DNA from 2 places in the Paenibacillus sp. PvP094 genome. Region 1 is predicted to be linked to the other one. Evidence: riboswitches for the same ligand, from Rfam matches in the RefSeq annotation. Region 1 holds a riboswitch; the other holds the start of a gene.
What was found. Region 1 has a riboswitch for S-adenosylmethionine ahead of metA (homoserine O-acetyltransferase MetA). Riboswitches for the same ligand answer to the same signal wherever they lie in the genome.
Positions count from the first base shown of each region.

Region 1 (4,557 bases):
CTGCATGCTCAATTCCTACCGAGAATCGCAGCAAGCGGTCATCGACACCTACAGCGTCGCGTATTTCGAGCGGGATATCTGCATGCGTCTGCACCGCAGGATACGTCATCAATGATTCAACGCCGCCAAGACTCTCGGCAAAAGCAATTAACTTGATATGGCGCAGCAACGGTTCAACTAAACGGGCATCTTTGACTTTGAAAGAGAAGATGCCTGTGTTTCCTCTAGATTGTTTCTTCTGCACTTCGTATCCCGGGTGATCTGACAAACCAGGGTGATATACTTCCCCCACGGATGGATGTTCCAGCAAATACTTGGCAATCGTAAGTGAATTATACTCATGACGCTCCATACGCAGCGCGAGTGTCTTCATGCCTTTCATCAACTGATAGGAATCACTTGGAGATAGTACCGCACCAATGGAGTTATGCAGGAATGCCATTTCGGCTGACAATTCCTCGCCCTTGGTGATAATCAATCCGGCAAGCACATCGTTGTGTCCACCCAGGTATTTGGTTGCACTATGAATAACGATATCTGCTCCGAGTTCGATAGGACGCTGGAAGAACGGCGTCAGCAGTGTATTGTCCACAATCGTCAACAGGTTATGGCTTTTCGCCCAGGAGCTGACCGCTTCAATATCCGTAATCATCATAAGTGGATTGGTTGGCGTCTCGATAAATACAGCTTTGGTGTTCGGCTGACGAATGTCTTCCATGGCCACCAGATCATTCGTGTCCACGTAGCTTGCCGTTACGCCAAAACGAGACAGGATACGCTCTAGAAGACGATACGTTCCCCCATACAGATCCAGCGAGACAATCAGATGATCCCCCTGTCCAAACATGGCGAAGATCGTTTGCAGCGCTGCCATGCCCGAGCTACAGGCAAAACCGGCATCACCTGATTCGAGTGCAGCTGCAGCTTCTTCCAGTACCTTACGCGTTGGATTGGTTGTACGAATGTAGTCAAAGCCTGTGCTCTGCCCGAGCTTCGGATGGCGGAATGCCGTTGATTGATAGATGGGGAAATTCACGGCACCAGTCACCGGTTCATTGACGGATCCGATTTGAGCCAAGCGGCTTTCGATTTTCAACTTATTGTCTTCCATTGCAGTATCCTCCTGTAATCTCGATTAGATTTGCGGGCCAATATCGTAAGGCGTTTCCTGATACACATAGTAATTGAGCCAATTAGAGAATAATAAGTTTGCATGTGCCCGCCAGGTTGCCGGAGGAACACGGGATGGGTCGTCGTTTGGAAAATAGTTTCTTGGCAGTGCGATATCCAATCCCTTGGATGCATCGCGGTCATATTCCCATTTCAAGGACAATGGATCATACTCCGCATGCCCTGTCACAAAAATTTGTTTGCCATCTTTGGTGGCAACCAGGAAAATGCCAGCTTCCTCCGATTCGGCCAAAATTTCGAGGTTATCGTTCTTCTCAATATCCTCGCGCCGAACTTCGGTATGACGGGAATGTGGGACATTGAACACTTCATCAAATCCGCGAAGCAGCTGTACGTGAGATTTGTTAATCGTATGTGGAAATACGCCAAAACACTTCTCTTCCAGCGCTACCTTAGGTACACCGAAATGATGGTACAGACCAGCCTGAGAAGCCCAACAGATGTGCATGGTCGATGTGACGTTGGTTTTGGTCCAATCGAAGATCTCCTGAATTTCCTTCCAATAATTCACGTCTTCGAAATCCATTTGCTCAACAGGGGCACCTGTAATGATCATCCCGTCAAAACGGCGGTGTTCAATCTCATCAAAGGTTTTATAGAAAAGATTCAGATACTCCTGTGACGTGTTCTTCGATATGTGGGACTTGGGATGAACCAGAACGATATCAACCTGTATAGGGGTATTCCCCACCAAACGAAGCAGTTGGGTTTCTGTTGTTTCCTTGGTAGGCATCAGGTTTAATATAGCAATGCGTAGTGGACGAATATCCTGCTGGTAAGCATGTGTCTCGTCCATTACGAAGATGTTCTCACCTGCGAGGACTTCCTTGGCAGGCAGTGCGTCTGGAATTTTAATTGGCATGATGTACAAACTCCTCCTTGTGCATAGATAGATGCAGCCATCACAGGCTTGATGTGTTACACATCAAAATTGTTCTAGACTGCCATGAGCTTGTCTATAGGTGGCGAATTGCAAAAAGCGCAACGCTCTAACCTGACAAACTCAAGTTCCATAGCGAAAATCAGTGCTGAGAAGTCGGTGCATATAACAAAGACCTTCCTCGGATTCCGAGAAAGGTCATATGTAAATAGATATGCGCCTCTCTCATCTCTCAGTTACAACAGTGCCTCAATGGACACTTAGTCGCTGCAAGAATTAGCACCGTGCGGTATACCGCCGGTTGCCGGGTTTCATCGGGCCAGTCCCTCCACCTACTCTTGATAAGATTTCGCCTTATTCAATTGTGTATTTAGTGTACTTCACCGTCTACTTTAAAACATTAATCCTCTCACGTCAAGCATGTAGTTTTATGTCTGTTCATGTAGGCCGGAACCGTTTGTCTATCACTGTCATACACTGCTTCAGGGCGCGAAATAGACACATTTTTGCGCTTGAAAGCACCATGTACCAGCGGTATACTAAACAAGTGTTGCAAACCCTTATGTGAGAGGTGACATATTCAATGGATGGCGACCCGAGGCCTGACTGTCAGCCGTATTCCGACAAACTGCATAGAGAATTGACATCAGCATGCCGGCAGCGGGACGTTATTTCCGTTTGATTATAGAGCGAACGCAGTCCTGACTTCCAGGTTCCGCTGCCGACCGGCTGATCTGTTCTTTTTGCGCCCATATTGATGAAAATCCGCCTGTTTGGCGGGTGCAGAAGGAGTGGATGAACGATGAAAATCCGGTTGGTAAACAACGGTGTATTTATCCCGGTGGACGATATTGAGCAGGCGCTGACGCCACCAGCTGAGGGATTTTACTGGATCGATGCAGACGTTGATGATCTGGCGGTACTTCAGCCGCTGTTCATGATGCATGATCTGGCTGTAGAGGACTGTTTGAGTGATGAAGAACAGCGTCCGAAGATTGAAATTTATGAGAGCCATTATTTTATTGTCGTAAACAGCATTCGATTTGATGACGAAGAGATCTTTTTGCGTGCGGTTAACATGTTTCTAGGGAGACACTATATCATTAGTGTTACGAAGCAGAAGGTCAGCGAACTGCGGACCTTGAAGCCTATTCTGTGGGAACAGGAAGTCAGCACCCCGGATCGTCTCCTGTATCTGTTGGTCGATTTGATTGTGGATAACTACTTTACCGTCGGCGACCGGATCGAAGCACGCATTGAGAAATTGGAAGAAGATATTTTGATGCATACGAAAAAGTCCCATTTGAATGAAATTATCGGGCTGCGCAGTGAGATTCTGTGGCTCAAAAAAGTTCTGGGACCTCAAAAAGAGGTCATCAACACGCTGAATAAAAAAGACTTGCGTCTGATCGATGATCAACTGCAGAAGTATTTCAGTGACATCTATGAGAATGCTGTGAAAATATCCGAGACGTTTGAGACTTATCGAGACCTGATGGGAAACTTGCGAGAAGCTTACCAATCCAGTATCGCCAACCGGGCGAACGAAATCATGCGCGTGTTTACCGCCATTACAACGGTGTTCATGCCCCTGACGGTCATTACCGGCATCTATGGGATGAACTTCAACAACATGCCTGAGCTGGACTGGAAGTATGGATATTTTGTAGTCATTGGCCTGATGGTGACCCTCGGCCTGAGCATGTTCTTTATTTTCCGCAAAAAAGATTGGATCTGAACGTATTCATTCAAAAAGACGAAGCGCTCCATCCAGGGAGAAGCGGCTTCGTCTTTTTTTCTGTACTCAAAAACTTCTCTCGAAACGATATGGGGTGTCTACCCGACGTTCTGCTCTGTTTCTACATGTCTTCGGAATCGAATGCGGATCATGCGCAATCTCTCGTACACTTGCTCCAGATTGCCGCTAACCGGCTTATCTCCGCCGTATACTCTATGTAATACAGGTTTCAGGAAACTGTCTCCCAGCTCCTCGTATGCACTCCAGACCGCCTCCTGCTCCTGCTCAGGCATTATCGCAAGCTCTGCATCCAGGAGGCTATCTGTATCATAACCTTCCGTATCGAGTGTCTCCAGCAGTTCAATCAGCTCTCTGCGGGATAGTCCGGAGCGGTTCACAATCTCTTCCAGCGTATACCCTTCCTTCATACCCTCAAGCACCTGCTTGCGAGTGGTGAATTTGTCCAGCTCCTGCTTATATTTCTGTTCTTTTTGCTTGTACAACCAGCTCTCATATTCATCTTCGGACAAGACAGACTGTACCCAATCAAGTGGAAAAGCAGTCGAACGCTCTACTCCGCTTGTAAGCTCCATCCACTCCTGACCGTATTCACTTGCCTTACTCTCCCCAACACCTGGTAACTGCATGAGTTCATCCATGGTTTGTGGAACGAATGCACTGATCATGCGTAGCAAACGATTCGTTGCAATAAAGTATGGGGCCTTCCGGTCAGACGCAGCCCTTCTTC
Region 1 covers NZ_JBEPOM010000001.1:110,148-114,704, forward strand. The annotation lists gene ABIC22_RS00550 (PLP-dependent transferase) at 1-1,111, opposite strand, end outside; gene metA (homoserine O-acetyltransferase MetA) at 1,136-2,053, opposite strand; SAM riboswitch class I at 2,294-2,419, opposite strand; gene corA (magnesium/cobalt transporter CorA) at 2,874-3,809, shown strand; gene ABIC22_RS00565 (HRDC domain-containing protein) at 3,908-4,557, opposite strand, start outside.

Region 2 (4,557 bases), 3.0 Mb from region 1:
GAACAGCAGTATGCCGATCAGAATGAATTGACCTACTATAATCGGAAATCGGAGCACATATCTCCTGAAAATAAACAATAAGGATCATCTGCGTACACCAATCAATCCAAGAACAATAAAAAAACCGAGTAACTCTCAGGCAGAGAGGCTCGGTTTTTCGTACATTATTCAACTCAATTTCGAGTAGCATTGAATGGGCAATTTAGAATGCAGGCTCAACTGCACCTTGATAACGTTCCTTGATGAAGGTTTTAACTGCTTCGGAATTCAGGGCTGCAGCCAGCTTCTTGATGGCATCTGCATCCTTGTTGTCTTCACGGGCAACGAGAATATTAGCGTAAGGGTTGCCTTGCAAATCCTCGATGAGCAAAGAATCCTTCTCTGGGTTCAGGTTAGCTTCAAGTGCATAGTTGGCATTGATGAATACCAGATCCGCTTCATCCAGTTGACGAGGCATCATGGCTGCATCAAGCTCAATAATATTTAGGTTTTTCGGATTAGCTGTAATATCTTGAATGGTGGATGCAATGTCCGTATTGTCTTTCAGCGTAATGACTCCTTCTTTTGCAAGCAGCAGTAGTGCACGACCACCGTTGGACGGGTCATTTGGAATGGCTACTTTGGCGCCGTCCTGCAGCTCATCCAAGGATTTAATTTTTTTGGAGTACCCAGCAAAAGGTTCAACGTGGACAGGAGTTACAGTTACAAGGTTAAAACCACGTTCTTTGTTCTCAGTATCCAGGTAAGGTTGGTGTTGGAAAAAGTTTGCATCCAACTGTTTGTCCGCCAGTTGTTGGTTTGGTTGAACATAATCGTTGAACGTTACAACCTGCAAACGAATGCCTTGAGCTTCCAGCTCAGGTTTGATGCTCTCCAGAATTTCAGCATGCGGCGTAGGTGAAGCGCCGACTTTCAGTTCCACGGTACGCGGTGCGCCCGCTTCATTATCTGCGCCACTGTCGGAATCCTTGTTGTTTCCGCATGCAGCCAGTACCGCAATCAGCATCAAGCTTAGCAGTGCAAAAGACCATTTTTTCATGTGTAAAACCCCTTCTCCAATAAATTTTTTTGTTGCATCTTTACATTCATTCAGTATTGAATGGATGCAGTATGCTATATATGTGTTATTTCCGGGTGAACAGTTTAACCAGTTGATCGCCAAACATTTGCAGAACTTGTACGAGAATCACCATAAATGCAACGGAAATAATCATGATTTCATATTGGTAACGGAAGTATCCATAGTTAATCGCAAGCGTTCCGAGCCCGCCGCCGCCGACCATGCCAGCCATGGCAGTATAAGATACCAGAGTAACAATAGTGATCGTAATTCCCGCGAGAAGGCCAGGAAGCGCCTCAGGCAGCAGTACACGTCTTACAATCTGTCCGGTGGATGCTCCCATCGCCTGAGCGGCCTCGATGACGCCACGGTCTACTTCACGCAGCGTTGTCTCAACCAACCTTGCGAAGTAAGGAGCAGCTGCGATTACAAGCGGCGGTATGACGCCAAGCACCCCAGTGGCTGTACCGACGAGTGAACGTGTAAACGGAATGAGGGCAACAATCAGAATGATAAATGGTACTGATCTCAGAATATTCACAATAATGGATAACACGGTGTAGATTGTACGTGACTGGATGGAAGCCGATCTTGCTGTCATGAATAACAGCACACCCAGCGGCAATCCGATAATGATGGTGAACAAACCGGAAGCTCCCAGAATTTGCAGTGTTTCAATGGAGGCCTTACCGATCTCTTCCCAACGTACAGTTGAAAAATCCATATTAACGAAGCACCTCCACATCAAGCCCTTGCTCTTTCAATTCCTGCACAGTCCGGCTGATCGCATCCGTATCGCCTTCAAACCGCACGGTCAACTGACCATATGGAATCTGTTTGATCCTTGAGATCGTTCCTTGCAGAATGGCAAAGTCCACTCCGGTCTGACGAACGGTTCTCGATAGAATGGCTTCATACGTCTTCTCACCCAAAAACGAAATTTTGACCAATTGTGATCGGCCATCCTGCTCTACTGTTCCACCCGCATTCGCCAATGCTGCTTCTTCCAAGAGAAGCTCAGACTCGTGATCACGCTGCATGAAGTCACGCGTGATGGCATGCTGTGGTTTAAGGAAGACATCCGTTACAGGGCCTTGTTCCACAATTCCCCCCTGATGAATGACAGCAACTTGATCACAAATGCTCTGAATAACATGCATCTCATGCGTGATCAAAACAATCGTGAGATTGTATTTCTGATTGATGTCCAGCAGCAACTTCAGAATCGAAGCTGTCGTCTGCGGATCAAGGGCAGATGTTGCTTCGTCACACAGCAGAACGGAAGGATCGCTGGCAAGTGCCCGGGCGATACCAACTCTTTGTTTCTGTCCACCTGACAGCTGAGCTGGATATTTGCTGCTATGATGCTCCAATCCAACGAGAGTCAGCATCTCCTTCACCTTGCGGTCAATATCAGCTTTAGGTGTATTCACGAGCTTTAGTGGAAAAGCTACATTGTCATATACTGTAGCCGAGGATAACAGATTAAAGTGCTGAAATATCATGCCAATCTTGCGTCGCTGCTTCTGCAGCTCTGTCTTATGGAGACCAGTTAGGTTGACTCCATCTACCCATACCTCACCGGATGTTGGTCTTTCGAGCAGGTTGATACAACGGATCAATGTACTTTTCCCTGCACCGGAGTGTCCAATCACTCCGAATATTTCACCTTTACCGATCTTTAGATCCAAATCGGCTAGGGCTGTCGTTTGTTTTGAACCTCTGCCATACGTCTTGGTTAATCCTTTTAATTCGATCAATATGACTTCTCCTTCCCACCGCCTACATGTATCTTTACCCGAATGAAAGGAAAATTCCCCTCTGACATATAAAAAAGAGCCCTTTTGCAGAAACAAAAAGGGCTCTTCACGCGAAAGAATATACCTTCTCATCTGCCAAAATCGTGCTGTGCACCATTTTGTAGGAATTAGCACCTAACATCTATAATGTATGACTGGTTGTCATGTCGTTATAAATCGGTTGCCGGGCTTCATCGGGCCTGTCCCTCCGCCGCTCTCGATAAGAAATATTAAATTTATAAGTTCAGTGGTAAAATGTAAATGGTATGCATGTTAATTTCATGTAACGCTTAATTAGAAACTCAGTATAATCCAAGTATTCCGCTTTGTCAAAGGTAAATATTACACATTTATTTTGCCAGTTCTGACATGCCCTGCTTGTGCCACATTTTATTGATGTAACCATAAGCCGCTTTTAGCGTTTCACAAACCATATCCACGCCCTGACGCAATTCCTCCAGGTGCTGATCCAGATCTTCAAGCTTCACTTTCCCCTGCAACGTTTGATGAAGCTGCCACAGATCATCCTGCATCTCGGAATTCATGTAGTGAATCTCCATATTCCGACGTTTGCGCAGTTTGCTCATCGGTTCCCGGTATGCATCCTTAATCTTAATTAACTCAACAGCAAGATCATTATGCATTTTCGAATAGCCAAACTGTCTCATCACGGTGAAATACGAAAAATGGGATTTCACCTTGGATGTGTTCAGATTAAATATTTCATTTAAAACCGTGCCTGTCTTATCGAGAATCGCAAAACAACGAATGAACCCATCCTTGTAGAAGTACACGTATCGGGCGTACTCAGCCTTCTCCTCAATGGTCATATCATCGGTGGAGCCAGCCCTGACCTTCTGGCGGAAGTGGGAAGCAGCGAAGCAGGCCTGCTCCAGCTCGTCCAGTGAAGAAATTAATCCCTGCGTCCATACGTACAGTTTGCGATAATCGTGAGTCGGGTCCTGATTCAAATCCAGCTGTCGTTGTAAAAGTCCGAGTGTCTCCACCATGGACTCGATCGCTTCTTCCAATACGCCCTCATTCTGACGCGGCAATTCACCCAGCAACGTTCGCAGCATATACAGCCTCCTCTTTCCACTCTGCTGATCAATAAGATGATTTATAATATTAAACCTAATCGGAATCAGAGTAAACGTGTGGTCGCTGCAAACTTAGGGTGCCCTGACCCGCCTGACATCAAACAAAGTCCACCTGTCCAATGATGTGCATCATTGGATGATGGACTTGGCAATTTGGAGACCAGAACGACTGACTTTCGAGTGAAATTCTAGAACCGATCAGCCGGCCGATGAAGCTTGTACACCAGGAAACTCATATAGGTTAATATCCCGAACAATATGGCGATATCAAGCATATGAGCCAGAGCCACGAACATGTACACTTCCGGACGGCTGATGGTAAGCATCATGCCAAAACCGATCAGGACTTGGAGCAGAATGAGCACCACAGATACGACGCCCAATGCCCGAAGTTCCGTGTTATCCGGATGTTTACGATATGCATAATGCCCCAGGATCGCAATCACAATAACAAGGGAAGCAGCGGCTACACGGTGAGCAAACGCTACGGCCACGCCACCAGAAAGTTCAGGTATAATCTGGCCGTTACAGAGCGGGAAGCCTGAGCAGCCCCCAGCTGAGTCGGTATGGCTTACAAAGGCCCCTGTGTATACCACAA
Region 2 covers NZ_JBEPOM010000001.1:3,147,976-3,152,532, reverse strand. The annotation lists gene ABIC22_RS14600 (DUF2167 domain-containing protein) at 1-81, shown strand, start outside; gene ABIC22_RS14595 (MetQ/NlpA family ABC transporter substrate-binding protein) at 203-1,039, opposite strand; gene ABIC22_RS14590 (methionine ABC transporter permease) at 1,125-1,784, opposite strand; gene ABIC22_RS14585 (methionine ABC transporter ATP-binding protein) at 1,786-2,820, opposite strand; SAM riboswitch class I at 2,946-3,086, opposite strand; gene ABIC22_RS14580 (Cthe_2314 family HEPN domain-containing protein) at 3,210-3,938, opposite strand; gene ABIC22_RS14575 (COX15/CtaA family protein) at 4,148-4,557, opposite strand, start outside.
Region 2: another riboswitch for S-adenosylmethionine. It lies ahead of ABIC22_RS14585 (methionine ABC transporter ATP-binding protein); the one in region 1 lies ahead of metA (homoserine O-acetyltransferase MetA).